DNA from 3 places in the Lwoffella lincolnii genome. Region 2 is predicted to be linked to each of the others. Evidence: predicted binding sites of a transcription regulator. Region 2 holds the regulator's gene; each other region holds the start of a gene.
What was found. The regulator PhoB, encoded in region 2, activates phosphate uptake and scavenging genes when phosphate is short. The targets are predictions, from matches to a motif close to TGTCATNAANCTGTCATAA.

Region 1 (10,502 bases), 360 kb from region 2:
GCTGATTTAATCCATTATCGCATGGCAAATGAGCAAACCATCAATGTGGTGGCAAGTTATCCGATGCAGACCGAATTTGGTGAGTTTATGGCGTATCGTTTCCAAGAGCAAAATTCCGATGACACTCATCTGGCCTTGGTCAAAGGCAATCCTGCTGATGGGGTCAATACGGTGCGTGTGCATGGGTTTGAGCCACTTAGGGATTTGTTTGGTGTGCAATCGCTCAATCGTGGTAAAAGTCATTGGAGCATTCAATCGGCACTACAAGAAATTAGCCAATCTGAGCGTGGTGTGTTTGTTTGGATTGGGCATAACCGAAACATCAATCTTGGTGAAGCGTTGGATAATTTCGTTGCTGACCGTGCTGATTCACCCCTTAAATATCAGCAACATCAACCTTATCGCAGTATCGGTGTTGGTGCACAGATTTTACGCCACTTAGGTGTGCGTGATATGCGGTTGCTGTCATCGCCGTTAAAGTTCAATGCGTTATCAGGGTTTGATTTAAATGTGCTTGAGTGTGTGGCAAATCCATAATGCCTTTTGATGGTCTTTTAACCGTCTCTTTTAACCGCCTCTTTTAACCACCTTTTGCCAATCAATGCCATCACTTGCCAATCAAAAACCCACAGCTTTTATGTTGTGGGTTTTGTTGTGTCGCATTTGTTCTCAACATTCGGATATGTTCACACTTTGTGATATAAGTGTTTTCCTGTATTTGTAAATTTTTGCTTCATCTGTGCCATGCCATCACGCACATCATCAACAGAGGCTTCGCCAACTTGTTCGGTCAGTTTGGTTTTGACCTGTTGAAAATCCAATCCTGCGGCATAATCACGCACATTTTGGGTGATTTTCATTGAGCAAAATTTAGGGCCACACATGGAGCAAAAATGGGCGGATTTGTGAGCGTCTTTTGGCAAGGTTTCATCATGAAATTCACGTGCCGTATCTGGGTCAAGCGACAGATTAAATTGGTCTTCCCAGCGAAATTCAAAACGAGCCTTGGATAACACATTATCACGAGCCTGAGCTCCGGGGTGTCCTTTGGCAAGGTCAGCAGCGTGAGCTGCGATTTTGTAGGTGATGATGCCATCTTTCACGTCTTTTTTGTTTGGCAGACCAAGATGCTCTTTTGGTGTAACATAGCAGAGCATCGCTGTGCCATACCAGCCAATCATCGCCGCACCAATGGCAGATGTGATGTGGTCATAACCTGGGGCAATGTCAGTGGTCAATGGACCAAGGGTGTAAAATGGGGCTTCTTGACACACATCAAGTTGTAAGTCCATGTTCTCTTTGATGCGATTCATGGCAACGTGTCCTGGGCCTTCAATCATCACTTGCACATCGTGTTGCCACGCCACTTGGGTCAGCTCACCTAAGGTTTTAAGTTCACCAAATTGAGCGTCATCATTGGCATCTTGGATACAACCTGGGCGAAGTCCATCTCCAAGGCTAAAGGTCACATCATAGGCCTTCATGATTTCACAAATGTCTTCAAAATGGGTGTATAAAAAATTTTCTTTATGATGTGCCAAGCACCATTGTGCCATAATTGAGCCACCACGGCTGACAATGCCTGTCAAACGGTTGGCGGTGATAGGCACATAACGCAACAACACACCTGCATGAATGGTGAAATAATCCACGCCTTGTTCGGCTTGCTCAATCAAAGTATCTGCAAACAATGACCACGTCAAATCTTCTGCCACACCACCGACTTTCTCTAACGCTTGATAAATGGGCACAGTGCCGATTGGCACAGGTGAGTTGCGGATAATCCATTCACGGGTTTCGTGAATGTGCTTGCCTGTTGATAAATCCATGATGGTGTCTGCCCCCCAACGGGTTGCCCATGTCATCTTAGCCACTTCTTCATCAATGCTTGAGCCTAAAGCGGAGTTGCCGATATTGGCGTTGATTTTGACTAAAAAATTACGCCCGATAATCATTGGCTCAGATTCTGGGTGATTGATATTACAAGGGATAATGGCTCGTCCTTTGGCAATCTCTTGACGCACAAATTCTGGGGTAATCAGTTTGGGTGTGTTTGCCCCAAAACTCATGCCTGCATGTTGACGCATGTCGCTAAGTTCGTGTTGCTTTTGATTTTCTCGAATGGCGACATATTCCATCTCTGGGGTGATGATGCCTTGCTTGGCATAGTGTATTTGGGTAACATTCCCTGAGAATGAACCACCACGTAATGCTCGTCTTGGCTTATCAATTTGCCCAAAACGTAAGTTGGCAGTGGCGATGTCATTGGCTCGCTCGATGCCGTATTGGCTAGAGAGTTGGGAAAGTTTTTCGGTGTCCCCACGCTCTTTAATCCACTTTTCACGCAATTTGGGCAAGCCTTTGGTTAAGTCAATGGTAACATTTGGGTCGGTATAAACGCCTGATGTGTCATAGACATAAAATGGTGGATTGTATTCACTGCCTGTTTGACCGTCTGTCAAACCAAGTGGCGTATCGGTGAGTGTGATTTCTCGCATTGGCACTTGAATGTCAGGGCGTGAGCCTTGCAGATAGACTTTTTTTGAGGCAGGCAAGGCACGTGTCAGGTCACGGGCTTCTTCTTCAAAGCGGTCATCGGTGAGATTTCTATGTGCGGGGGTTTTATGTGCAGGAGGTTTGTGTGTGTGGGTTTTGTGTGGGTTGAGTTCGTTCATGGCGAGTCCTTGTGATGGGCTTATGGGTAAATGGACTCGGTGGTGGCAAGTGATTTTGTGTCATCTTGATGGCAATTCATCATGCCAGCCATCATGCTTAACAACAATACATGCTCATAGCGACGCACAGCAACACAATGACAGCAACACAATGACAGTAAAACAATAAATGTCAACGACTTCCCTACGACGGTACTAACCGTATCAAGTTCTGCGGGTATGTCTCAGCCAAATTAACGAGTGAACATTTAACCATTGTCTCACTCCTTTAGCACCCCGAGTCTGCTCTAAGCATAACAAAATATGATGACATATGACAATGATAATCACGCCATTTCATTAAATTGTCATAATTGATGAGTAAACTAGGCAATAGACAGTTTTACTCCAAGGTAACCATTTTGCTCTAAGGCAACTATGAACCTTTAATAAATTCTCATCTCATAGGAGCTGTTTATGCAAAAGCTTTCTGTTTTAGTCTTAGCGGTTGCAACAAGCTTATCATTGATGGCTTGTAACCAAACCAAAGATGCCCCAGAAACTGCCGAAAAAATTGGTACAGACACCACGGTTGCCAATACACAAACTGATTCTGCCAACAAATATAAAGACATACAAGGCGTTGCCATGAACATCACTGGTGCTGGTGCGTCATACCCTGCTCCTATCTATGCTAAGTGGTCAGCAGATTATCACACCATCACAGGCGGTAAGGTAAATTATCAATCCATTGGCTCATCTGGTGGTGTTAAGCAAATCATTGAAAAAACCATTGATTTTGGTGCGTCTGATGCCCCAATGACCCCAGAAGAGCTACAAACCAACGGTTTAATCCAATTCCCAACTTTAATTAGTGGCGTTGTGCCTGTCATCAACATCGAAGGCATTGCTCCTGGTGAGTTAACCTTAGATGGTGGCACACTTGCGAACATTTATATGGGCAAAATTAAAAACTGGAATGACCCAGCGATTACCGCTCTTAACGAAGGTGTCACCCTACCTGACGCTCCGATTACCACGGTGTATCGCTCTGATGGCTCTGGCACAACCTTTAATTTCACTGATTATCTTGCCAAAGTCTCTGGCGACTGGGCAAATGATGTGGGTGTGAATAAAAGCATCAGTTGGCCAACTGCGTCAGGTGGCACAGGTGCAGGCGGTAAGGGAAATGAAGGCGTTGCCAGTACAGTCAGTCGTATCCCCAACTCAATCGGTTATGTTGAGTATGCCTATGCCAAGCAAAACAACTTAGCACACACCAAGCTTGTCAATGCCAAAGGTCATGCTGTTGAACCCTCTGCCGATACCTTTGCTGCTGCTGGTGATGTCGATTGGTCGCAAGCAATAGGATTTTATAAGGTCATCACCAACTCAGAAACCGAACAAGCATGGCCAATCGCTGCTGCCACATTCATCTTGGTTCACAAACAACCCAGCAACCCAGAACAAGTCGCTGGTGTGTTGAATTTTTTTAACTGGGTATATGACCAAGGTAATCAAGCTGCCATTGATTTGGACTATGTGCCATTTTCTGATAAAGCGATTGATTTGTTTAAAGATGAGTGGAAAAAAATAGTTGGGGCAGACGGTAGCCCTGCCTATACGCCACAATGAGTCATTATCCATGACTTGACTTTACCATTCCATGACTTACTTTTTGGTATCTAGTTTTTTGGCATAATGTCATTTGCTTTGGCTGTTTGTGATTTATTTTTTGAGATGGTTTTTTTAAGATTGTTCTTGGGGTCATTATGTCCATGTTAAAAGCTCAGCTTGCAAAACAAAAACGCAATGACTGGATATTTGTTAATTTGACTAAATTTTTTGCGTTATTGGTGTTGGTATTATTAAGTGGCATCATGCTGTTACTCATCTATGGGGCATGGCCAAGCATCAAGGAATTTGGATTGGATTTTTATGGCACACAGATATGGAATCCTGTTACCGATGAATACGGAGCAATTGCCCCCATTTATGGCACTATCATGACCTCTGTCCTTGCGATTGGCATTGCTGTGCCAGCAAGCTTTGGTATTGCTGTGTTCTTAACTGAACTATGCCCACCATTATTAAAAAAACCTTTGGGCATCGCCATTGAGTTGTTGGCGGGTATTCCTTCCATCATTTATGGCATGTGGGGTTTATTTGTGTTAGCTCCGTTAATGGCAAAATACATACAACCTTTTTTTATCAAATATTTTGCCAATTTGCCTTTACTTGGTCAGCTATTTTCTGGTGCTCCTTTAGGCATTGGTATGTTTACGGCAGCTTTGGTGCTGGCAATTATGATTATTCCGTTCATCGCTGCCACCATGCGTGATGTGTTTGAAGCAGTGCCTGATTTATTAAAAGAGTCTGCTTATGGCATTGGTGCAACCAAATGGGAAGTTATGTATAAGATTGTTTTGCCTTATACCAAGGTTGGTGTGATGGGTGGGGTAACTTTAGGATTGGGTCGTGCTTTGGGTGAGACCATGGCGGTAACTTTCTTGATTGGTAATGCCTTTAATATTAACCCCAGTATTTTTTCTTCAGGCGTTACCATCACATCAGCCTTGGCAAATGAGTTTGCCGAAGCATCGAATGACCTGCATTTATCATCGCTCTTACACTTGGGCATGATATTGTTCATCATTACTTTTGTGGTGTTGTCATTATCCAAGTTGATGCTGATGCGTATGGATAAACATTCAGGCAACCGATAAGACATGAAAATATTTTATTAATCAAAATATCGTTAATCAAAACATCATGACCATGATTTTAAAGTTTGATATTGCTTCGATGCTTGATATTGATAGAAAAACACGTTCAATGGTCGTTTTTAACGGCATTTCATTTAACGGTATTTAATGTGCAATTAGGATAACATCATGGCTAGCCAACAAGATACAGATTCTTCAGGCAGTTTTTCCCAACGCATGAACAAGTCTTTATATGCAAAACGTCAATTTATTAATAAGTTGGGCTTGGCATTCTCCTACATCACCATGGCATTTGGTTTGTTTTGGCTTGTTTGGATTTTGATTACCTTGATGACAAAAGGCTTTGGCTCTTTGGTGCAGATGCCTGTCTTTACGGCTGACACACCGCCACCCATGACTGATGGTGGATTAAGAAATGCCATTGTTGGGTCTGCCATGATTGCCACCACAGGTTTGTTGATTGGGGCACCTGTGGGGCTGATGGCGGGTATTTATTTGGCGGAATTTAGTCATGGCAGTTGGCTGGGTCGTGCCACTCGCTTTATGAATGACATTTTGTTGTCAGCACCGTCTATTGTGATTGGGTTGTTCATTTATTCATTGATGGTGCGTGGTCATGGATTTTCGGGCTGGTCAGGTGCAGTGGCATTGGCTCTCATCATCATTCCTGTGGTGGTGCGTAGTACCGAAAATATGCTCAATCTTGTGCCACACCAGTTACGTGAAGCGTCTTATGCCTTAGGCGCACCTAAATGGAAAGTGGTGACTTCGGTTACCATGAAAGCTGCCAAAGCAGGCTTAACCACAGGGGTGCTTTTGGGGTTTGCTCGCATCACAGGTGAGACTGCTCCGTTGCTATTTACGGCTTTAAATAACCAATACTTTAGCACCGATATGGGTAAACCCATCGCCAACTTGCCCAACACCATTTATCAATTTGCCATGAGTCCTTATGAAAATTGGCAAACATTGGCTTGGGCTGGGGCATTATTGATTACTTTTTCAGTATTGATTTTAAATATTATTGCTCGTTTTATTAGCCGTGATAAAAAGTAATCCCTTTATTTTATCCAACCATCACTGACCAACCTTTAACTTGTATTCATATTCACCATTTTTAGAGCTGATACCATGACAGACGTAATGAGAAGAAAACCCGCCGCACCCATGTCAACTCAGACCAATACTGACATCAATCCTCATGCTGGTGGCATGTCCCGTTTTGAGAATATTAAAAAAATGAATATGTCATATCTGAATTTGCCTCCTGCCAAAATCACCATTGAGAATTTGGATTTTTATTATGGTGATTTTAGGGCATTAAAAGGCATTAACCTACAAATTCCTGATAATAAAGTCACTGCCTTTATTGGTCCATCAGGTTGTGGTAAGTCCACCTTGTTACGTACCTTTAACCGCATGTACGATTTATATCCGGGCTTGCGTGCTGATGGTAAAATCATGCTTGATGGTGAAAATATTCTGGATAAAGGCGTTGACATTAACTTGTTGCGTGCCAGAGTGGGCATGGTCTTTCAAAAACCAACCCCATTTCCCATGTCTATCTATGATAATGTTGCTTTTGGGGTTAAACTGTATGAAAAGTTAAGTAAGTCTGAAATGGATGACCGAGTTGAATGGGCATTAAAAAAATCTGCCCTCTGGTCAGAGGTGAAAGACAAACTAAAAGCATCTGGGCTATCATTATCTGGTGGTCAGCAGCAGCGTTTGTGTATTGCCCGAGGAGTGGCAACCAAACCTGAAGTCTTGCTCCTTGATGAACCCACATCAGCACTTGACCCCATTTCTACCAGCTCCATTGAAGATTTAATCCATGACCTAAAAGAAGATTATACCATTGCCATTGTGACCCACAATATGCAACAAGCAGCTCGTGTGTCAGATTACACTGTGTATATGTATCTTGGTGATGTGATTGAAATGGGTGAAACCGATGGCTTATTCACCAATCCTCGCCAAAAAGCCACAGAAGACTACATTACTGGGCGTTATGGTTGATGATGGGACATGTTGATGATAAGAAACATAAGAAACACAAACACCATTTGCCCTATTTAAATTCATACGCATCTTCAGTTCATACGTAATAAAAAAGGCATTAACAAGCATAACAACTTAACAAGCATAATAACCAAGTATAATCAACCAAACATAAGCATCAATCCCAACAACCATTAACCACATGGGTCATAAAAATGGACAAACACACCTCAAAAGCATTCGATGAAGAATTATCAAACGCCATCAATCTGTTTTTAAAAATGGGTGAAATGGCGGCAAAACAGGTAGAAAAGGCGGTACAAGCCTTGACTGATGTGAATGAACAACAAGCCGAAGAGGTCATCATTGCTGACAATCAAATCAACCAGTATGAGCGTGAGCTGGATGAACGAGTGTTGCAATTGGTCATCAAAAGACAACCCGCTGCCAGCGATTTACGTCTGGTGATGGCAATGAGCAAAGGGGTGGTGGATTTAGAACGCATTGGTGATGAAGCCAGTAAAATTGCCAGAATGGCAAAAGACTTGGCATCACAAGGCAGCGCCCCAACAGGCTATTCAGAAGCTCAACATTTAAGCAACCAAGTGCGATTAATGATATATGAAGCTTTGGAAGCTTTTCGTAAATTTGATGCTGAAAAGGCCCTTAACGTCATACAACATGACAGTGCCATCAACCGTGAATATCAAAGTGCCATTCGCTCCTTGATGACTTATATCATGGAAGACAGTCGCTATGTCAGCAGAATGCTGAGTGTCATGTGGATATTAAGGGCGTTAGAACGTATTGGCGACCATGCCAAAAACATCGCCGAACTTGTTATCTATACCGCCAGTGGCACAGATGTGAAACATACCAGCTATGATGAAATGGAAAAAACGATATTAAACACACAATCGCATTAAAAAAAGAACAACAGCAAGAAGAACAACAGCAAAACAGCCAAATCAATCAGTCAATTGGCTGATAAACTTAAAATTTGTTTATGCTTGATGTTGCCTGACATGTCTTAGGTTGATTGCACATCAGCCACATCAAATTTTTTATACTTTAGGCGGTGTGTAGCCTGCTGGCTTTTCATAATCACCATTATCCAAAAACAGCTCTCGTTGTTCATTAAGGTATTTTTTGGCATCTGGGTCAATCATGCTAAGGTGCTTTTCATTAATCAACATGGTCTGTAACTCCAGCCATGCTTGCCATGCCTTTTGTGACACGGTGTTCTGTAGCTCTTGCCCTTTGGCATTGGGAAAAGGAGGGTTGGGCATTTTGGGTAGGTCTTTTTGGTATTTACGACAAAAGACGCTGTTGGCTTTGGGGTCAAAGGTGGTTGTCATGATTGTTCTCACTATATGTCTTATGTTTAAAACAGCATTATTTAAAATAAACGTTTAAAACGGATTTTAAAAAATCTTAAGCTAAGTGTTTTGGTAAATGCAAATCTACCCTTAGCTTGGGTAAAGGTGATAAAACACGCACGATGATGGGCTTAATGTCTTCTTTCCACCGCATCACAGGCACAACACCCAACTTAGCCATCTGTTCAGCCATGTGATGTGTTTGGAGCTGTTTATTGGCAAGTTCAGAGACCACAAGTTCTGGTGCCAAGCTGATGCTGTTTTTACCCTTTTTATGGGCATGATGGTCTGTGTATATCAGTGGCTGACAATGCATGGCGATGTGGCGTATGCCTTCGTATCGAATGGGTCGCATTAAGGCTTCTGCCAATGCTTGTAAGCTGGTCTCTAGCCACAGCCGTCGCATGGGGTGGTATGGGTGGTCAGACACCAGCAAATTGGCAATATAGTCAGGGTTGTTTTGGTTACTGGCAACCGCCAAACCTGAATGCTCACGTTGACGTTTGTGCATCAATAATGACCCTGCAGGTAACTCACCACGCTGACACGCCTGCCGATACGCATGATGGTTGTCAGGATACAAGCTTTTACAACGGTTAGATACCCTATCAAGCAGATTGCCTGTGCTGTTGACAGGCAAAACAAACACCTGTGCTCGACTTTGTAAAAATGGCTCTGTACGTTCTTCAATCTGTGCCATTGTGCTGGTTATTGTGTTTTTTGTGTTTCTAGTTGAGCGATTTGTTTTTCAAGCAAAGCAATGTGTTCCGCTTTATCTTTGGTTAACGCTTCCATGTCTTTGATTTGCTCTTTAAGCAGTTCTTCTTGTTGACTGTACAGTTCTTCTTGCTGTTGCAATTTGTCAATCTCTTCTTTAATCAAGGCAGGGTCTTTTGGAATCTCAGCGGTTAAAATGTCATCAGCCGTCAGCTTAGGCTTGGCAACAGTGGTGGTATTTTCAACTGATACGGAATCTGGCACATCAAGGGCATTGCTGACATCATCTGCATTTGTGTCAGCTGTTACATCGGCTTGTGTTGTGGGTTGGGCTTGCTCGGCAGCAGCTGCTAGGTCAGCGGATTCATTGGGTACTGGTGGGGTGTCTGGAATGACTGCCATAGGTTCATTGATGATGGGGTCAGTCGCCATGGGTTCACCTTGATTGCCCAAGAATAAAAATGCCAATACCCCCAATATCCCAAGGACGATTAATGCCATTAATGGCTTTAATAAGTTTGGTGGTAACTGTTTGACAGATTTTTTCAGTGCTGGTTTTTTGTCGTTTGGTTTTTTGTTTTTTGGCTCTTTTTTACCAAGGAGTTTTGACATTTTATTAGCCTGTTTGGTCTGATTATTTTTATCAGCCACCTTGTTATTGTTGTCATTTTGATAAGTGGTTGTGGTGGTAACCGCTGTGGGGGCTATGGCTGATTCTATGGGTGGCTTTTTTGGTGGTGGTGTGTGTGGTTGTGTGTCGATGCTCTGAAATTCAGTAGAATGTTGATTAAACGAACTGTCGTCATTAAATATTGGTGTTTCAGTCATATTTTTTGACTGATGATGTAAATGGCTGTCCATGGTGTTTGTGTCATCTGTGTCATTGACATCAAAACTGTCAACCTCAAAATCGTCAACCTCAAAACTGTTTATCTCAACATCATGGTCAAAATTGACATGCTCAGTAGATGATGTGTGGGCGTCTGGCTCATCTAAATGAAAGTCAATTTCTTCAAAGTCGCCAA
Region 2 (10,502 bases):
TTTGGTGTCGTTTGTGGTGGCATTGCTATGTATTCGTTGGATGGTGGCTTGGGTGTCTAGACGAGATTTTACCATTTTTGCTTGGTTAAGAATCATGACAGGCGTTGTTGTGCTGTTATCAACTTTGGTGTTTGGCTATGACATTCAAGGTTAATACATGGCAAATACATGGCTAATATATGACCATATGGCAAAATAAATTAACAAACAAACAAAAAACCACGCCTAATTTGGTGGTGGTTGGCGAGTCTTTGGGACTTGAGTATGTGAGTGCTTGGTTAGATGAACACACTCAAATCAATAAGCACAACCACCAACACCTGTCGCTTAACGTGCAATACCACGAGATGACAAAACTCAATAACAAAACCATTCGCCAAATTGCCAATGGCATAAAAAAACAGCCAGCATCACCTTTAGCAGTGGTAAAAATGACCAACATGGGCGTTAGCGTCAGTTTGTGGCAAGATGACATGCAAGTGGCATTGGATTGGCACAAGTTACAAAAAAGGATAGTCAATGCTGGGCGTCAATCAGAGCTTTTATTGCAAGCGATAAAAGCCAACGTTGATAAGCAACTGATAGATGCAACCGCAGGATTTGGGCATGATGGTCTGATATTGGCAAGCGCAGGGGCAAGGGTAACCTTGGTTGAATCGCACCCTGTGATGGCAATGCTCTTATTGCTTGAGAAACAACGCATGAGCCAACAAAAAAACTGGCAAGCGTTGATGGGCAGATTAAACATTGTCTGTGCCGATGCAGTGGATTATTTGACTGCTTTGAATGAGCAGGCGTGCGACATATCAGCCATCTATTTAGACCCCATGTTTCCCAATGACAGCCATGATGCCAAAGTGGGCAAGCACATGCAGATATTGCATAAAATCGCCCATCCACCCACAGCATCGCAAGAAAGTCTGATGCTCACTACTGCCATTAACGCCATTCATCATACGGGGCGGGTGGTGGTTAAACGCCCCAAAAATGCCCCTTATTTGGCAGGTAAAACCCCATTTAAAAGTTGGCATAATGATGCGTTAAGGTTTGATGGCTATTTGTCATGAACAGTCAGTGATTGTCAAACAACCGCCATAAAAAAAGCAAAAACTGATGTTTTTGCTTTTATTCATTTATTATTTATATTTTGTTGTTTACATTCAAAAAGAATTTAAAAACAATTAAATGGCTTGAATGTTACTGGCTTGTGGGCCTTTTTTACCATCGGTTACTTCAAAAGACACACGCTGACCTTCTGCTAAAGTTTTAAAACCTGAACCTTGGATTTCGCTATAGTGGGCGAACACATCACTGCCACCATTTTCTTGAGCGATAAAACCAAAACCTTTGGCTTCATTAAACCATTTAACAGTACCTTCAACTGTATTTGACATATCAATTTTCCTAAAAATAACAGATTTATGATACCTGCTGGCTATTTCTTATAGATAAAAATTTAAAAATAAAAAATGCCTAAGCAGAGCAAACGCTCGAATGAACCCCCAACTAATGGGCCATACGTCAAAATCTGAAACTAAAGAATGATGATAGAGATGAAAAGTGTCAAAGGGTTGGCCACTGTCAAATCTGACAAAATACGATAAGTAGCGATTTAAAACGATATTGCGATATTGATGACTTCTTTCTAGCAAGGACAGTATAAACGTATTTGATATGGTTGCAAGCACTATTTACCCATCATTGAAAAAAAAGATGGCTTTGCCCTGTGATGAATGCCAATATCCGTTATAATTGTTGCTTGTTCAGTCATCTTATTTTTTTTAGTCATCATGTCCACGTTCACAGTAGTCTGAACACTTAATGCACAATCAATTAAAGCACAATCAGTTAAAATACAACGAATTCAACCACAATCAATTAAAGCATAACGAACCGATGAATTATCGACAAAAATTGCTTGCTTATGTTCAACTCACTCGTTTTGATAGACCTGTTGGGATTGAGCTTTTATTATGGCCAACCCTATGGGCGGTGTTATTTGCAGGTATGTCAGCAGGGCAAGACCGTGGCATGATGGCAGGAATGCCAAGTTTTAAGGTGGTGCTGATTTATGCGTTGGGGGCAACACTGATGCGCGCGGCAGGCTGTGCCATCAATGATTTTGCTGACCGTAAGGTAGATGGGCATGTGTGGCGTACCAAAAACCGCCCATTGGCAGATGGTCGGTTGTCAGGCAAAGAAGCGGTGGGGGCATTTTTGTTGTTGTCGCTGATGAGTGCTGGGCTGTTGTTATTTTTACCGCTTCAGGTGTTTTATTGGTCGCTGGTGGCTGTGGCATTGGCATTTGTGTATCCGTTTATGAAGCGGTTTACGCACATGCCACAAGTGGTTTTGGCGGCAGCATTTGGCTGGGCGATTCCGATGGCATATGTGGCGGTGCTTGGGCATACTGATGTGTGGTGCTGGTTGTTGTTTGGTGCTTATATGTGCTGGACGGTGGCGTATGATACGCAGTATGCGATGGCAGATAGGGACGATGACCTAAAGATTGGGGTTAAATCAACCGCCATTTTGTTTGGACGGCATGATGTGCTTATGATTGCGGTGTTACAAACGCTGTTCTTACTGGCGTTGGCTGTGGTGTTTTGGCATTATTTTGCCCCAACACCGCTTGGTCTGTTGCCTGTGTTTGGCTTGAGTGTGGCGGCGATGATGTTTGTTAAGCAAGATGTGGCGTGTGCCAGCCGAGAGCCATCTGCTTGTTTTGAAGCGTTTTTACATAATGTTTGGGTGGGACGCTATGTGTTTGCCTTGGTGTTGGCAAGCGTTTTATGGGTTAATTTTATCTAAATGGCGATGGCGGTATCTAAATAACAGCAGTTTTAATGGTCATTTTACATTTTAATAACAAGGAGAATCTATGATGGCTGATGTCGTACTTGATGGTAAAGCACTTGCCAAACAGATTGAAAGGGAGCTGAGTGAGCAGGTGCAAGCGTTAATAGACAGCACGGGACGCATGCCGATTTTGGCAACCATTTTAGTCGGTGATGATCCTGCATCTGCCACTTATGTGCGTATGAAAGGCAATGCTTGTCAGCGAGTGGGCATGAAGTCGTTACGAGTGCAAATGCCAGAACAAACCACCACCGAACAGCTTTTGGCAAAAATACAAACGCTTAATGACAATCCAGATGTGCATGGTATTTTGTTGCAACATCCTGTGCCAAGTCAAATTGATGAGCGGGCATGTTTTGATGCCATTGATTTAAAAAAAGATGTCGATGGGGTAACTTGTTTGGGTTTTGGACGCATGAGCATGGGTGAGCCAGCGTTTGGCTCTTGTACGCCACAAGGCATTATCCATTTGCTTAAGCACCATAAGATTGATATGGCTGGTAAACATGCGGTTGTGGTCGGTCGCAGTGCCATTTTGGGTAAGCCGATGGCAATGATGTTGCTTAACGAAAATTGTACGGTAACCATTTGTCATTCAAAAACTGCTGATTTGGCGAGTCATGTCAAGCAAGCAGACATCTTAGTCGGTGCTGTGGGTGTACCAGAGCTGATTAAAAAAGAGTGGATAAAACAGGGTGCTGTGGTGGTGGATGCAGGTTTTCACCCAACCGATGATGGTGGTGTGGGTGATATTGAGCTTGATGGCATTGATAAGATTGCCAGTGCTTACACCCCTGTGCCTGGTGGCGTAGGACCGATGACCATCAACACCTTGATACGTCAGACGCTGGCAGCGGCAAAAGAGGCACAAACGTCATAGCCAGCCGATTTTTTTAAATCGATAATATAAGGTTACGCAGATGCTGATAATGACAGCTAAAATCACAAAGTAGCTGTATTGCCAATGTAATTCTGGCATGTTGTCAAAGTTCATGCCATAGATGCCTGCAATGGCGGTGGGGACAGCCAGTACCGCCGCCCATGCTGCCAGCTTCCGAACCACATCGTTTTGCCCCATGGTAACCACCGCCATATAGGTATCCATGGCGACGCTGAGCATTTCGTTTAGCCCATTAACCGCATCTAAGGCTTGTACCAGATGGTCATTGACATCTCGAAAGTAGGGTTTGGCGGAGCTTGGAAAAAATGAAATCAGCTCATTTCTTTTGTGATTGATAAAAAAGTTACAAATGTCTTGTACAGGTAAAATCACCGCCCGCATGTGTACCAGTTGGGACTTTAGCTCATATAAACTTCGTAAAGTGGATTTGCTAAACTCAGCAGAAAAAATGGCGTGTTCTTGCTCTCGTAAATACCGCCCCATACGGTCAGTAACGGGCAAATAATTATCCACGATAAAGTCTAAAATGGCGTGCATGACAAAGATAGGACCAAGACGCAGTTTGTCAGGACGGCGTTGATAATGTTCACGCACAGGGGCATAGCTGTTAGATGGGCCTGTGCGAATGGTGATGATGAAGTTTTTACCCATAAACATGGCTGTTTTGCCATAGCGGATATGGTTGTCTTCTAGCTTGGCGGTTTGCACCACCACAAATAAGGTGTCATTGCCATAGCTTTCGATTTTGGCTCGCTGATGGTCAGCGACGGCATCTTCTAATGCCAACTCATGCAAATCAAAGGATTCTTGCATTTGTTTTAGGGTCTGTAAGCTTGGTTCGTATAATCCCAGCCAAACAAATTGATTGTTGTGAGTTAGGATTTTGCTGACTTCTTCGATGCTCACTTCATGCAGCTGTTCACCTGTCTTACGAGAATAAACATGGCAGTTAATCACTTCTTGGTGAGAGAACTCTTCGACATCTTCAAAACGATCCGCATCGGGGTCGTATATGGTCATGATTTCTAGGGTGTCTTCTTCACTGTCGGCATCGCCATAGATAAAGCTGTCATTGCTATAGTCGTGTGGTAAGTCTTGGGACTCTGTATTATCATCATGGTCATGATGGTGGTCATGGGCATTGATGGGAATGCAGGTATTTGTAGAGATGTTGATGCCATTGTCGGTATTGTTCACATGATTGGTGTTGTCAGCATCATCTGTGTTGTCGTTCTTGTCAATTGTGTTGGCACGATAACTGACATCAGGCTCATCAACAGGCTCATCACCAAGATTGTCAAGGTGCATGGCATCAAAAACAGCTTGCTTGGCATCTGCCGTGTCCCCATTTTCCCCATTATTCCCATTTTCCATCTGTGTTGTCTGCCCGTCCAAGTCATCTGAGTTGGGCAATGGGGTGGTGGCAGAGCGGTCATGATGTGATGGCTCTGTTGCGTTTGGACGATTTGGAAGGTTCGGTTGCATAAGCGTTGTCAGTTAGTAAGCAAAAACTGTCCTATGATAACCTTTGGAACAGTAAAGTCAAACTGACACCTGTGCTAAAAAGCTAAAAAGTGCTTTTTGACGTGAGCAGAGACAATTCACATAATCTTTTGGTTGGGAATAATACCTTAAAGGTTGAGCCTTGTCCTTCGGCCGATTCGATTGTCAAAGTGGCATCATGTTGATACAAAATGTGCTTAACAATCGCAAGTCCAAGTCCTGTTCCACCCGTGGCACGACTGCGACCACTGTCCACTCGATAAAAGCGTTCGGTCAGGCGTTCGATGTGTTCAGGGGCGATGCCAATGCCATTATCAGATATGGCAAACAAGCAACCTTCACTCACCTGTGTCCAAGCAATGGCAATCTCACCACCTTTTGGCGTGTATTTAATGGCATTGGTTACTAAGTTTAGTAAAGCACTGGTCAAATACATCTCTGACCCCATGATATTCAGTTGTGAATCTAAATGTAAGTCAATAAAATGCCTGTATTCTTTATTATATGCTTGAGCGTCATCAAAAAGTTGCATCAACAGCTGTGGCATATTGACGCACTTGACTTCAAAAGCTTCTTCATTCTCTAGCCGAGACAGCATTAATAGGTCATTGATGATGCTGTTCATGCGTCTGGTTTGCTGACCCATTAGGCTAAATCCACGTTGCCACTTTGGGTTCATGTCTGGCTGATCAGAAAATGTCTCGATATAGCCCATTAACACCGTCAAAGGGGTGCGTAACTCATGCGAGACATTCGCAACAAAGTCCTTACGCATCTGTTCTAGATGCTGTAGGCGAGTTACGTCATAGACAATCAGCAGTTTTTCTTCACCAAAAAAAGTCAGCTCACATTGTAAGTAGCGTTGTGAATCTCGCCAAGATTGCAAGCGAATGCCATCATTGGGTGAAATGGCATCTTGATAATATTGGGTAAATTCAGGTGATGTGATGACTTCAAACACATGCCGTCCATGGTCGGTGGCGTGTAGGTTTAAAAGCTGATTTGCTGAATTGTTCCACCATTCTAACCTATCATGTTTGTCCAAGATAATCACCGAATCTTGTAAAGCACTCAGTGAGCGGCGGATTTTTTTGACCAGTCCCATCATGCGTTGATGTGTCAGTTGCTCTTGTAAGCGACTTTGGTACAACTGATGGGCCACATAGCTAAGACCGCCAGATAGTTTGGGTGGTTCTTGTAAAGTGGCTTGGTTAATCCAATGCAAAAACCGTCGCATCGTTATCATACGAAAGGTAGCATATCCCAACAATCCCATGGTCATGCCCCAAGGCATGCTGGTAATCAGCCAACCCAAAACAGCCCCCAGCATCAGGACAAGTGTTAGCCAGCGAAAATCTGCCCAAAAAAGAAGGCTGTTGTGTCGTTTGTTTGGCATTTGTTCATTGGTGATTGTTATTCATTGGAGTCATTCATTGATTTGAGTCGAAAATCGATAACCTGTGCCACGCACCGTTTGGATAAACTCAGCATAATCATAAGGGTCAAGCACCTTACGCAAACGGCGGATATGCACATCAATGGTTCGGTCTTCGACATAGACATTACCACCCCACACTTGGTCAAGTAGCTGTGTGCGAGTATAAGCCCGCTCAGGGTGGCTCATAAAAAACGCCAATAACCGATATTCGGTAGGGCCGATGTCCAAAAGTTTGCCATCAGCGGTAACACGTTGGCTGATAGGGTCAAGGCGTAAGCCCACATGTTCAATGGATTTATCACCAGATAGGGCGTTTGAGCGTCTTAGCACCGCTTTAATGCGAGAAACCAATTCACGAGTAGAGAATGGCTTGGTGATATAGTCGTCTGCACCTGCATCTAGCCCTTGCACCTTATTATCTTCTTCACCTTTGGCGGTTAACATGATGATTGGTGTTTCAAAGAGCATCTCATCTTTTTTGAGCAAACGACACAAATCAATCCCTGATTGATTGCCCATCAGCATCCAATCTAATAACAGTAAATCAGGTCGATGGTCAACCACTTGTTGATATGCTTGTGGCACATCTTCAGCTTGTAAACAGTGGAAGCCTGCCATTTCTAAAGTAGTAACAATCATCTCTTGGATGGCAGGTTCATCTTCCACAACTAAAATCGTCTCATTTGGCATGAATAAAGCAACCGTGAGTCAATGACAGTATTTGAAATATGACGGTTTTATGACGGTTTTATAAAAACGTAACAAAACCATCTGTTTAACCTAAACGGAGCGAGCCACATCTGCTTGTAATGCCATGGGTAAGTCTAACACGTCAAGTCCTTTTAATCGCCACTGTTCAATGGTTTGCGGACGAGCCACCACCAATGCTTCAAATGTTAAGTCATCATCAGCACAAGGCATCACATTGACCACCGTGATGCCATCAACCAACGCCTCTCCTGCCATGGGTAAAGCAGTGGCATCTGTTTGCAAGGTGTGATAATCACCTGCCACTCGATGCAGATGGGCCTTAGGAGCTGATTTAAAGTATAAGCGGGCAATGACTTCTTGCCCAAGATAACAGCCCTTGTCATAGTCTACCCCACCACGCTGATGCAGTCTAAGCTCTTGTGGTTGAAACTGATTGCTTGTTGCTTGGGTAATCCAATAATTACCAGTGGCGATACTGGCAGTCATCCAAGCAGTGGCATCAGCATTATCTTCATGGTTGCTAAAGGTCGGTTCTTCACCCATCACGCAAGGAAAAATGGGCTTAGGATTGCTTAGCGTTACTTGAGAAAAAACAGCGTACTTTTTAACGTGTGAGATAAAAGATTCGGCACAATCGGCACTGATGACCACATCATAGCACTTGCCAGCATCATCTGCATATTTTTTTATCCAAAGACCAAAAGCAATGCGTCCTTTTAGGTTGCTAATGGCAGTTGGCACATAACTTAATCCAAGCTTATTGACGTTGATGGTCAGTTGACCTTGCAAAAACTGGCTGACATCATTGCCTTGTAAGGTGATGTGCGAAAATTGTGCAAGCTGATTGTTAGAATTGGGCATGTTGGTTCTCTTTGGGGTGGGGTGGTTATTATTTAAGACGGTTATTTAAGACGGTTATTTAAGACGGTTATTCTGGTGATTGTGTTTGTGTTGACTTTAACAGATTTCGCTTATGAAGTGAATGCCATATGGTGATGTGTGAATGAATGGCGATGTGTGAGTCGATGATGATGTCATATGGTCATGGATTATGACTAAAAATCCTAATTTTAGTTTAACTTAAAAACCATTCAACCATTAGCAAATACTCTAACCAATGTTATAATTAGAATGTTATGGTTCATCAATGTCATCATTGACCAATTTTACCCAACCCAAAAGTACCCAGCTAAAAAATCAAAGTGTGTTTATGCGTTCATCATCTGCACCGCCATCATCTGTCTTGCTGTCATTGTTAATTAATCAAGTGCCAGCCAATCAAGCCAAAATACCACAGACAAAGGCATGTCAGCTGTTGGTTTTTTTGATGGTGGTGAGTTGCTTTGTGCTTGGTTTGTCTGTGGTGAGCTTATTAACTGCTCAAACGGCTGTGGCTGCCACGCCAACCATGCCAACAACCGTACCAACCACGACCAGCTCCCCATTGGCTGATGGTGGCGAAGAGCGTGAAGCCCAAATCAACACAACGCCTGACCCTTTTGGGCGAGAAACACCACGTGGCACTGTACTGGGATTACTTCGAGCATTGACTGATGATGAGCCACTGCTTGCCAGTAATTATATGAACTTAAGTCCTGCTGATAACGCCCCTGTAACGGTACGTAAGTTCAAAAAAGCTTTAGATACGGGTGGACGGTTGGACACAGATTTGCAAATCAGCAATTTACCTGAGGGCAATGTCCACGATAACCTGCCTGCTCATCGTGATCACGTTGGCTTTATTCGTGTCGAAGATGGACAAGTGCCACTGATAGTTGAGCGAGTACAGACACAGACGGCATCACCATACTGGAAGTTTTCTAAAGATACCATTGATGCCATCAACACACAGGTCAATACCCATAAGATGACTTGGGTAGAGCGCTATACCATTGATGCGTTAAAGGGCAAAAAAATTCTCAATCTTGACCTTGCAGACATCATGGCGGTAGTGCTATTGGTACTCAGCTGTTTTATGGTCATGTATGTGCTGGTATGGCTGTTGTATTTACTGGTTAATTTTGTTTATCCCAGAGTCAGAAACCGCCCGTTACCCATCAATGGCAAAGTGATTTTACCGTTTTCGGTGGTGTTGACATCGCTGATGTTGACCGAAATTATGTTACTGGCTGGCGTGTCGGTAACGGTGCGAGAGCCAGTCAATCGTTTTAGCGAAATTTTGGCATTGATGGCGGTTAGTTGGCTGTTGCTTCGGGTGATTGATGCGGTGTTTGGCAGTGCCGAACGCATCAGTTATAAGCGTAACTATGTTGAGCGATTAGCGATTATCGGTCTGTTACGCAAAATGGCAAAAGTGTTGCTATTTATCTTTGCTGCCATCATTATCTTTGGTAATTTGGGTTTTGATTTGACTGGTGGTATTGCTGCTCTTGGGGTGGGTGGTTTGGCATTGGCATTGGGGGCGCAAAAGACGGTAGAAAATTTGGTCGGTAGTTTGGTGGTGGTGGCCGACCGCCCCATTCGAGTCGGTGATTATTGTCGTTTTGGCAGTCTTGAAGGGACGGTGATAGATATTGGCATTCGCTCAACTCGCATTCGTACTTTAACTCGCACCATTGTTACCGTGCCTAATGGTGACTTTTCATCAATGATGATTGAGAACTACGCTGCTCGTGATATGTTCCGTTTTTATCATAAGCTGTTTATCAAACGCTCAGCAGAGCCTAGGATATTAAAGGAACTGATTTATGACCTTGAGCAATTTTTACGCAATCATGAACTCACCAATCAAGAATGGAATCAAGTCTATCTGATTGAGTTGCGTCAAGATTGCTATGTCATCGAATTACAAGCTTACATTCATGCCAGTGGCATTGTTGAGTTTTATGAAAAACAGACCACGGTGCTGTTAGATATTCTAAATAAAGTGGCAGAGTATGATGTTGAACACGCCTTGCCAACACAGCAGTTGCTGCTGAATACTGATCATGGCATGTCTGAGTCATCACCCGTTCCAAAAACCTACCCAAATCAACCCAGCGTAAGGACAAAAAATGACCATACCCAACGTCAATCATCTCACAACACCGATGCCATTCACAGTACCAATACCAAAGGTGCGTTATCTGA
Region 3 (10,502 bases), 1.1 Mb from region 2:
TAGCATCTAATACTCGCACCTTCACTTCCGTGGAAGAGTTAGTGGTCATTTGAATATTTTTAGCTTGTAATAAGAGTTTATCAGGTTTAACTGAAACAAATCTTAAATTCTTAGATTGTTTCTTATTTTTGTATGTTGCTGTTAAGTTAAAAACTCCTGGTGCAATAGATCGAATTTTAAAAACAGCCTTACCATTTGATATTGTAGCTGTCTGACTGCTACTACCATTCTGACTGCCATTATCATTGGTGAATCGTCCTTTGGTGGTTGTTAAGGTGACTTTATCACCGTTAGATGCATCTGGCACTAATACTTCTATTTCTTCAATCTTATCTACAACGATATCACTAACCCTAGATATGGAAATACCTTTATCAACAACTGCTGCCAGCTTAATAGCTGCATTAAATGTTTGTAATTCATCTTTTTTGGGATTGGGATTAACAACAATATCGAATATGTAGCCATCATCTTCCTTGATTAATTGAGTACTGCTTATGCCAGAAAATGTGAATTGACCATTACTGTCTGTTTTTACAGACGCTATTTGCTTGTTTGCATTCATCAACGCAACTTCAATATTAGCAATGCTTCTATCTGAGCCATCAATCAGACGACCAGTGATATTTACTCTGTCTTGATTTGATATCATATTTAGGTTGCTACTAATGCCAAGAATTCTAGTACCAACAACCTGAAGGGGCAGACTCATGGTTTCAACTGCATTTTTAGTATCATCAACGGTAATAACCAGCTTAGTCTCATGATTTAAACGAGACAAAGATGTGGTACTAGACTGTTCTAATTGAATCTGTACCTGACCTTTTTCATCTGTTATTTGACTAGACTTACCCGCCAGCGTGATACCATACTTAACTGGATCGATAATTGAGAAGTTAACGGGAACACCACTTTCAATGCCACCATCTTTATTTCTGACATTGACCGTCACTGTCATGGTGTCTGTGCCTGTTTTTAATCTAGGTTTAGACGTGGTAATATACAGATCATACACTGAGTTCTTTTCAGCAGTAACTTTCTTATCTGTTCCTTTTAGATTTAGGGTTGCTTGACCATTACCTAAACTTGCAGTTATGGTTAATCCTTTGTCTTTCAGATGCTGTTTTTGTTCTGGTGTTAAAGTATTGACGACTTCTAATGTAATGGTGGCAACGCCCTGTTTATCTGTCTTAACCACACCAGCATTTTGATTAAAGACCCCTGTCAAAGTGGGATCGGTAATGGAGAATTTCACTTCTTTATCAGCAACAACTCCGTAAGTCTTACCATCTACCGCTCGCACTGATACTTTCACAGTTGTGCCACGGTTTAGCATGAGTGCAGGTACACTTGAAGTCATATAAAGTGCATAATTATTATTTGATGATTCTGATTCTGCCTGATTATCGCTTGGGGTTGGCACAACCCCCAAATCAGGGGCAGGAACAATTGAGTCAACGCTACTGCCACCACCGCCACAACCAGCCAAAACCAATGCTGTTGATAAAGCAGTCAGATGAAATGCCTTGGAAGTCCAAGTAAGAGCTGATTTTGACATATCTTGTCATCTCCGTAATGTCATAAAAAATAATCTATCAATCAATTTGTCAGTCATTGATGGTTTAAAGCATTGATTATCTGCCTAAATAATTCAAAAATCTCACTTAGTACATGTGATCATTTGCAGTATCTTAATCTTACAATGTCGCTTTATTGCAGTATAAGTTTAGAAAAAATAGGTGATTTCATACAAAAAAATTGACATGTACCACAAATTTCAATCCATTCTCAATGTTGCAGAAATCTTTGCATAACTTTACTTTGTTTGTCACAAACTTACAACCTAAAATATCAAATAATCTGTTGTCAACGCAAATTTTTGGGCTAAACGGCAAAAGCTCATCAAATTATTTGCTTTTTTTTGGCAAAAGTGGTATAAATTACCGCTTTAAAATTTCGTCCAACACACTCAGCATACTCAATCCATAGCCATCTGTTTGCCTTTAACTGGTGGTCATTTTTTGATGTTGGGTGTTATTATCATTTGCTTTGCCAGCGTTTGTTTGTGTCCATGCCACTTACTCTACAAATGCCCTAGCACACTGTGAAAGATGTCCCTATGTGGGCATCAATAGATTAGGAGTTCCCCATGTCTCGAGTCTGTCAAGTGACTGGAAAACGCCCCATGGTGGGCAATAATGTTTCGCATGCGAACAACAAAACCCGTCGTCGTTTTCAGCCAAATCTGCATAACCATCGTTTTTGGGTAGAGTCAGAAAATCGCTTTGTACGTTTGCGTGTTTCTACCAAAGGCATGCGTATCATTGATAAACACGGTATCGATAAAGTCCTGGCTGATTTGCGTGCCCAAGGTCAAAAAATCTAAGACTGTCAACCCAATCAGCCCAATCTTATCTGTCAATTTGGAGCAACCCCATGCGTGATAAAATTAAATTAGTTTCAAGTGCTGGTACTGGTTACTTTTATACCACCACAAAGAACAAACGCACCATGCCTGGCAAAATGGAAATCAAAAAGTTTGATCCAAAAGCTGGCAAACATGTTATTTTTAAAGAAGCCAAGATTAAATAATTCAAAAGGTGGTTTATTTTAAACACCTGATTTAGACATCTTAGGTTAATAAATGCCAAACGCCACCATACATGATGTATGGTGGTGTTTTTATTTTTATGGTTTTTTGCGTAACGCATGCTTTTCATGCGTCATGAACAGGTTCAATGGGCTAAAACAACAATTCTCGCTTGCCTGATTTGTCCATGGGGCTGATGAGCCCTGCTTCTTCCATGGAATCGACGATGCGGGCGGCTCGGTTGTAGCCAATGCTAAATTTTCGTTGTAGGCTGGAAGCGGAAACTTTGCGAGTTTCCATAACAAAGGCAACGGCTTCATTGTATAAGTCATCGTCTTCACCTGAGTTGTTGCCACCACTGCCAGATTCTATGGGATTAAAGTTATCAGAAAAATTGTCGATGTAGTCAGGAGCACCTCGCTCTCGCCATGCTTCACACACTCGGTTGACTTCTTCATCACTGACGAATGCCCCATGTACCCTTTCTGGTTCGATTTGTCCAGGCCCTAAAAACAGCATGTCGCCATTACCCAGCATGTCTTCTGCACCACCACTGTCTAAGATGGTGCGTGAGTCCACTTTTGAGTTGACTCTTAGGGCAACTCGCACAGGAACGTTGGCTTTGATAAGCCCTGTGATGACATCAACCGATGGGCGTTGGGTGGCTAACATCAGGTGAATGCCTGCGGCTCGAGACTTTTGGGCAAGTCGGGTGATGAGTTCTTCGGCTTGTTTGCCCACCTGCATTATCATATCAGCAAATTCATCTGCTACGATGACAATCATGGGTAGGGTTTTGAGTTTGGGAGCTTTGTCAATGCTAACACTGTCATTAGGTCGCCATAGGGGGTCGATGATGGGTGTGCCTGCTTGTTCGGCTGCGATGACTTTTTTATTAAATTCTTTGAGCTTACGCACTTTAAGCAGGCTCATGAGTTGGTAACGGCGTTCCATTTCTGCCACGCACCATGACAGGCTGCTGGCAGCTTCGGTCATATCGGTAACCACAGGGGTCAGCAGATGCGGAATGTCATTGTAGTTAGCAAGCTCAAGCTGTTTTGGGTCGATGAGTATCAAGCGAAGTTGCTCTGGGGTGTATTTTAGCAGTATGGACAACAGCATGGCGTTAACCAGTACTGATTTTCCTGAGCCTGTTGTGCCCGCCACCAGCATGTGGGGGGCTTTTGCTAAGTCGGTGATGATGGGTTTGCCACCGATGTCTTTGCCCATTGCCATGCTGATTTGCCCTTTGGGGTCTTTATATTTATCGGTGGCAAGCAGTTCGATAAGCCGTACCATTTCTCGCTTACGGTTAGGCACTTCGATACCGATGTAAGGCTTACCTGGAATGACTTCCACCACCCTAAGCGATGCCATGGACAGTGAGCGTGCCAAATCTCTGGAGATGCTGACAACTTTACTGGCTTTAACCCCTGCTGCTAACTCCACTTCAAAACGAGTAACCACAGGTCCTGGAATGGCATTGACCACGTCAGCTTTGACATTAAAGTCTTGTAGTTTTATTTCCAGCAGTTCAGATAATTGCCGTAGCTCTTGAGCAGTATAGCTGGGCTTGCGGTTAGGGTCAGGCTTGTCCAGTATGTTCAGTGGTGGCAAGGTTGGCAGGTTGGCACGATATTTGGCGGTGTGCATGGCTCGAGATTTACCAGCAAACGCCATGTCATCATGAATGTCTGGCATCACCATATGGTTATTGGTCATGTTATTGCCATTATTCATGTTATTGCCATTATTATTGTCATTGCCATTATTATTGTTGTTATCATCGTCATCATCATTAACCATATCGGTGATAAGGTTACTTTGTGCCACATCTGGAACATCAAAACGAATGTTGGGCGGTGTGCGTTGCTTTAATGCGTCATGGTTAATCTTGGTTTGACTGATGTTTGTTTGCTCTGATTCAGGCGATTTAGGCATGATGCTTTTGGTTTTAGGCATCATGTTGACGTGTTCGATATTCTTAGCTGTCCGTTCACTGTCTTCTTTGTGAGTTAAAGAATGCTCTTGATGCGGTTTTAGTGGGTTGGCAGGTGGGGTGTTATTGGGGGTAAAAGATTTTTTTTCATTGCTGTTCCACCCTGAGTCATCGTCCCACCGTGGTTTATCGTTCCATAAGGTTTCATATGCCCAAGATTTATCATCAGTCATGTTCATCTCATCAATCGGGTAATCAGTGGGTTTATCAATGTATTGATGGTCAAATTGATGAGATGGTGGTAACTGTATATCTGGAGCGCTGGGCGTGGTTGATATTGTGGACACTGGAGGCTGTTTCTGTAGAGGTTGATGAGAGATGGGATAATCTGGTAAAGGAGGTTTGTCATGCTGATTTTCTGTATGGTCAATCTGAGCATTGGCCATCTGCTCGGCAATGATTTCTTGTAGCCCTGTCTGCTTGACAAACTGACGCAAATAGCTGCCCACTGGGTTGTTTTGGTTGTTACTGGCTTTAGCTGTCTGTGTTAATGACATTGATGAGCCAAAATTATCTTGACGTGTATGGGTTTGTTCATCAATTGGTTTGTGTTGTTTATCCGCTTGTCTGTCCACAAGTGGCAAGGGTATTTGACGGGCGGCGACATTGGTTTTGTTAACATCAGGTTGATTTGGCTCAAATTCATCATCTTGTTTATCCATGGCATCACGCAGGCTATTTTTTGCTTTAAAAATAGGCAATTGATTATCCTGCTGTGATCCACGCCATTGCAATGATAGCAGTTGAGTAAAAAATGCTCGCCAATAAATGTCAAACGTCATCGTCATTAACGCAAAGATAAACAGCAGTGAAAACAAAAAACTGCCCCATGTCCCAAGCACTGCTTGTAAGCGTTTTCCAAGCTCATAACCAGCCACGCCTGTGCTTTTGATGCCCAGCGATGTTTGGCTTGCCAAGTCAGCCGTTTGTCCTTGACCAAACCACGTACCCATCGCATACAATCCCACCACATACAGTAAGGTGGCACTGCTCATCAGCAAAAACAAATAACTGACTGCTCGCACCAATGCCCATCTGACCCCACTGCTCCGTCTTTCCCACCAAATCAATGCCGCTTCATACAGTGCCATCAGTACCAACCAGTAAGCTGCCAACCCAATCATGGATAACAAAATATCCGCAAGCCACGCCCCAGTTGTGCCTCCCATGTTGGTTATCTCTGCCATGTCGGTGCTGATGTGCGACCAACTGGGGTCATTGGGTGAGTATGATGCCAAAATCACAAACACATATAACCCCAATGACAACCACCACAAGGTTAAGATGCCTTTTTTAACGTACACAATCACTTGCTCAATGGACACAGAAATCACCACCTGATGCTGACAGCCCTTTGCCAAATTTTTCCATCATAACAATGTTAACAACATTAATTAATCATTCATGTTGTTAATGTTTTTAACACTATTAATATGGTTAATAACGTCAACCACGTTAAAGACATTAACACGTTAATAAGGTTAAGATGGGTTGGCAATCAACATAAAAGAGATACGGGCAAAATTGATAAAACCCCCATTATAACAAACCCCAAAAACCGCATGACAAAAAATGGCATAAATATGGCATAAATAATGACTTAACCAATGACACAAACCATCGCTTAGATGGCGACTTAAGCCTGCTGTTGTGTTTGTTCGGCACTGATTCCAAACAATCGCTTATGCTCTCGGCTAAATTGATTGGGGCTTTCATAAGCGACTTGTAAAGCAATTTGGGTGATGGTGGTTTTGTGCAATAAAATCAGCCGTTTGGCTTCATTGAGCCTGAGCATTTTTTGATATTGTATTGGGGTCAGTTGGGTTTTGTGTGGGTGAAAAATGTGGTACGATGGGGTTATTTTTACTTGCCAATTAGCAAAAGTAGCAAAAAAAAGATACCCATTCTTTTCGCATGATGCGATGCTGTTGTGAGCCAAACTGGTTATCTATCATATGCACATGGCTGTCAAACAATGCAAACAATGGCAAGGACTAAAAACAGCCAGTTAATTTCTACCCAAATCCAGTTTATAATGCCCAATTATGAATAGATTAATTAGCATAAACGAAGCGTCAAAACGATTAGGTGTCTCTATTTCTGCTCGTTTATACGGCTCACAAAGCAAGAAAAACAAAAAAGTCTTAGAAACAGTTAAGGCAATGTTGGAATGACTATAATTCGTGGACACATCATAGAACTTAAACCCAATAACAAACAAGCCACCCATCTCAAAAAAGCGTGTGGTGTTGCAAGATTTGCCTATAATTGGGCATTGAGCGAATGGCAAAAACAATATGAAGCCGATAAAAATTACCGTGAGACTTGCCAAAAATTAGGTTTAACCCTTGACGAAACCAAACTTCACAAACCCACACAAGGCAAACTAAGAAAACAGCTTAATGCCATTAAGCGTGAACAATTCCCCTTTATGCTAGAAATTACCAAATGCTCCCCACAACTTGCCATCATGCAACTTGGAGATGCCTTTAAACGCTTTTTTAAAGGCGAAAGCAAATACCCCCAATATAGAAAGAAAGGTGTCAATGATAGATTTAGCCTATCCAACGACCAATTTAAACTTAAAAGTAAAAATAACAAACCACACATTCAAATCCCCAATCTGGGCTTGGTTAGAATGACCGAACATCTAAGATACAATGGCAAAATCCTATCCGCCAAAGTTTTTACCAAGGGCGGTAAATGGTTTGTATCAGTTGCCGTTGAACTTGATGAAATTAACAAACCATTAAACAAAACAGGCGAACAAGTTGGCATAGACTTAGGCATAAGTGATTTAGCCGTATTATCAGACGGCACAAAAGCACAAGCTCCTAAGCCATTAAAAACCAAACTCAAACAATTAAAACGACTAAGCAAACAGCTCAGCCGAAAACAAAAAGGCTCTAAAAATCGTGAAAAAGCGAAAACCAAGCTATCACGGCTACGTTACAAAATCAGTTGTATCAGAAAAGACTTTACTCATAAGCTCACAACACAACTTGTCAAAAGTTATGACGTGATTTGCCTTGAAAACCTTAACGTTAAAGGTATGGTTAAAAATCGCAAGCTTGCAAGGTCTATCCATGATTTGGGATTTTATGAATTTAAACGGCAACTTATTTATAAAGCCAACCAATGGGGCAAGACCATCAAAGAATTGGACAGGTTTTATCCAAGCTCTAAAACTTGTTCAAATTGCGGTTTTATTATGGCAAAAGAAAACTTGACACTTGCGGTTAGACATTGGATTTGTCCTAGTTGCCATGCCAATCATGACCGTGATATTAATGCAAGTATCAATATTTTAAATCAGGCAGATAAGGTTTTAACTTTATCTTAATATTAATCGTTGGTGGGTAAGTTCTATCCCCAATTAAAAACGCCTATGGAGTTGATGTAAGTCCAAGTTCAAACGAATAAGGCAAACAACGTTGAAGTAGGAATTAAACGCTAAATTTGCCTTTGGGTGAATTTAGGTAGGTTTTAAGGAACGGCAGGATATTTTTAATGGCACGCAATCACACAGGCAAATATTTGCTGATTATGATGGGTTTATGTTGCTCTGGCTGGGCGTATGCTGATGATAAGATGGGGCATGACAGTCATGGTTTTGATGCCCCAATTGAAGTCAGTAGCTTCACCCCCATTCACGAGTCAATGAATGAACAAGTTGCGGTACAAATCAGCGACCATATTGCTGAGCATTCCACACACATACCATCTCCACCCACTTATGACATTCATGTACCTGATTATTTAAGTCTAAGCCAAGCCCAAGCCTTATTACTTAAAATCTCCCCCAAAATCGCTGCTGACAATGCGTTGATTGTCAGCAATGAACAACGGGCAAAAGCCAGTCAATCATTGAATAAACCCATCATCTATCTTGGAGCAACGGCATCTCATTTACACCTTGACGAACACATCAATACCCAACCTTTAAAAAACCGTTTAAGTGATGGCATCAATCAACAAATTGGTCAAAATAGCCAAACGTTACCCATCAACCCATCTGCCAATCCATCTGTGAACATTGGTGAGTTATTAACCAATCCCCTACCCGATACCTATGCCCTTGATACTGATAAAACCCGCAGTCATGCCAATGTAACCTTACTTTGGTCAGCTTATGATGGACAACGAGCCAAATCACTCACCCAACTGCTTAATGGCATGACTGATGAAAGCCGTGCTGATGCTGATATTTCATTGGCAGAACAATACACCACCTTAACCAAACGATATTTTCAAGTTCAACTGGCGATTAAAGCTGCATTTTTACGCAGTCAAGCCCTACAAGCCATCAAAGAGACCGATTATGCGGCACAACGAGCCTTGGATATGGGGCTTATCTCCCGATTAGAACGCTTGGAAGCCAAAAAAGCCTTGGCAGACGCTGATTATGAAAACACCAAAGCCTTAAATGATGCAGAACTGGCAATGAATGCCCTACAACGACTGATGCGGACACCATACCCAATCAAACCAACCACACCCCTATTTATTTCAACCAAACCCATACCCAAGCTGAGTTATTTTATTGAGCAAGCCAAACAACATCACCCTGCCTTTGCCAAGGTCTCTGCCAAATACAACCAAGCACATGCCCTACACGCCATGGGTAAAGCAGGTAACAAACCCACGGTTAATGTGTTTATGCGTGCTGAACTGGACAAAAATCCCAACTGGTTGGTTGGTGTTTCTGCTAATTGGAAGCTGTGGGGTGGACTTGACCAACGATTGCTTACCCAGTCTAACCTTGCCAAATTGCACCAAGCCGAATTTAGCCAAATTGACATCAACGACAACATCATGCTATTGGTAGAAAAAAACTGGCAAAGTTTAAAAAATGCTCAAAAAAATTACATCGCCCTTGCCAGCAACATAGAAATGGCAGAAGAATTGGTGCGATTTCGCCGATTGGGATTCCAAGAAGGCATGAATACCGCTGTGGAAGTCATGCAAGCTGAAGCCAACTTGGAAAAAGCCAAAACAGAACAAGCCAAAACCGCCAATGACTATGTACAAGCCCTTGCTGACTTAATGCAAAGTTGTGGCACACCATTGGCATTTAATCACCACATGCAGACTGCTGATGTCAAGTTGCCTGTCGTTTACTTACAATACCAACACGATTAAACCACCAAACAATCATTAAACAATCATTAAACAATCATTAAACATGGATTAAGCACAAATTAAACACAGATGAAATAACGGATAACAAAAGCACCCCATACTCTCATGCCCCATGCCATTATTATATACAGTTACATTCCGTTACACGCCATAAGCAGGTTTTTTATGACTGATTCTGATAACGCTTTTAACCAGCACCAGCCCAACAACCCAAACCAAACCAACAACACAAACCAAACCAACAACACAAACCAAACCAATTATCCAAATACCCCACCCATCTTAACGACCAACAGTAACAACATGGGCCATAAATCCATTAAAACGCCCAACCACAACCGCCGTCTTATCATCAGCCTAATCATACTGGCGTTGATTGTCTTTGTGGTTTGGGGGTTGATAAAAGACAAAACTGCCATAGACACCGCCCCCATCGTGCTACAAGGGCAGATACAAGTACAACAAACACCCATCGCCGCCAAAGTGGCAGGACGCATTGCCCATATTCATGTCAAAGAAGGCGATGACATTCACGTTGGCACTCCCTTGATTGACATGGACAGCCCTGAAATCAACGCCAAAATAGAAGAAGCCCAAGCCGCCAAAGCCATGGCACAAAGCCAACTGGATAAAGCCAACAACGGTGCAAGGCCAGAAGAAATACAAATGGCATATCACCAATACCAAGCCGCCAAAGTGGCTGCCGAACTTGCCAAAACAACCCATCAACGCATTGACCGATTAACCAATGAAGGGTTGATGAGTGAGCAA

Region 1: pstS (phosphate ABC transporter substrate-binding protein PstS) is a predicted target of PhoB. The motif match lies at 3,010-3,028, and genes of this name have one in related genera.
Region 3: WDM69_RS07305 (DNA translocase FtsK) is a predicted target of PhoB. The motif match lies at 6,163-6,181, and genes of this name have one in related genera.

The regions. Positions count from the first base shown of each region.
Region 1 covers NZ_CP147511.1:209,159-219,660, forward strand. Annotated here, with positions in the region: gene ribBA (bifunctional 3,4-dihydroxy-2-butanone-4-phosphate synthase/GTP cyclohydrolase II) at 1-537, shown strand, start outside; gene thiC (phosphomethylpyrimidine synthase ThiC) at 687-2,675, opposite strand; gene WDM69_RS00950 (hypothetical protein) at 2,696-2,851, opposite strand; TPP riboswitch at 2,840-2,964, opposite strand; gene pstS (phosphate ABC transporter substrate-binding protein PstS) at 3,132-4,289, shown strand; gene pstC (phosphate ABC transporter permease subunit PstC) at 4,427-5,380, shown strand; gene pstA (phosphate ABC transporter permease PstA) at 5,549-6,436, shown strand; gene pstB (phosphate ABC transporter ATP-binding protein PstB) at 6,494-7,399, shown strand; gene phoU (phosphate signaling complex protein PhoU) at 7,597-8,307, shown strand; gene WDM69_RS00980 (oxidative damage protection protein) at 8,446-8,739, opposite strand; gene WDM69_RS00985 (hypothetical protein) at 8,816-9,460, opposite strand; gene WDM69_RS00990 (hypothetical protein) at 9,469-10,502, opposite strand, start outside.
Region 2 covers NZ_CP147511.1:571,581-582,082, forward strand. Annotated here, with positions in the region: gene WDM69_RS02535 (undecaprenyl-diphosphate phosphatase) at 1-154, shown strand, start outside; gene WDM69_RS02540 (class I SAM-dependent methyltransferase) at 180-1,067, shown strand; gene cspE (transcription antiterminator/RNA stability regulator CspE) at 1,182-1,394, opposite strand; gene ubiA (4-hydroxybenzoate octaprenyltransferase) at 1,897-2,811, shown strand; gene folD (bifunctional methylenetetrahydrofolate dehydrogenase/methenyltetrahydrofolate cyclohydrolase FolD) at 2,885-3,739, shown strand; gene corA (magnesium/cobalt transporter CorA) at 3,734-4,780, opposite strand; gene phoR (phosphate regulon sensor histidine kinase PhoR) at 5,328-6,659, opposite strand; gene phoB (phosphate regulon transcriptional regulator PhoB) at 6,690-7,391, opposite strand; gene WDM69_RS02575 (YgfZ/GcvT domain-containing protein) at 7,482-8,273, opposite strand; gene WDM69_RS02580 (mechanosensitive ion channel family protein) at 8,560-10,502, shown strand, end outside; gene lipB (lipoyl(octanoyl) transferase LipB) at 10,463-10,502, shown strand, end outside.
Region 3 covers NZ_CP147511.1:1,624,214-1,634,715, forward strand. Annotated here, with positions in the region: gene WDM69_RS07290 (hypothetical protein) at 1-1,558, opposite strand, end outside; gene rpmB (50S ribosomal protein L28) at 2,150-2,386, shown strand; gene rpmG (50S ribosomal protein L33) at 2,437-2,592, shown strand; gene WDM69_RS07305 (DNA translocase FtsK) at 2,744-5,950, opposite strand; gene WDM69_RS07310 (helix-turn-helix domain-containing protein) at 6,226-6,528, opposite strand; gene WDM69_RS07315 (RNA-guided endonuclease InsQ/TnpB family protein) at 6,760-7,932, shown strand; gene WDM69_RS07320 (TolC family protein) at 8,100-9,731, shown strand; gene WDM69_RS07325 (HlyD family secretion protein) at 9,897-10,502, shown strand, end outside.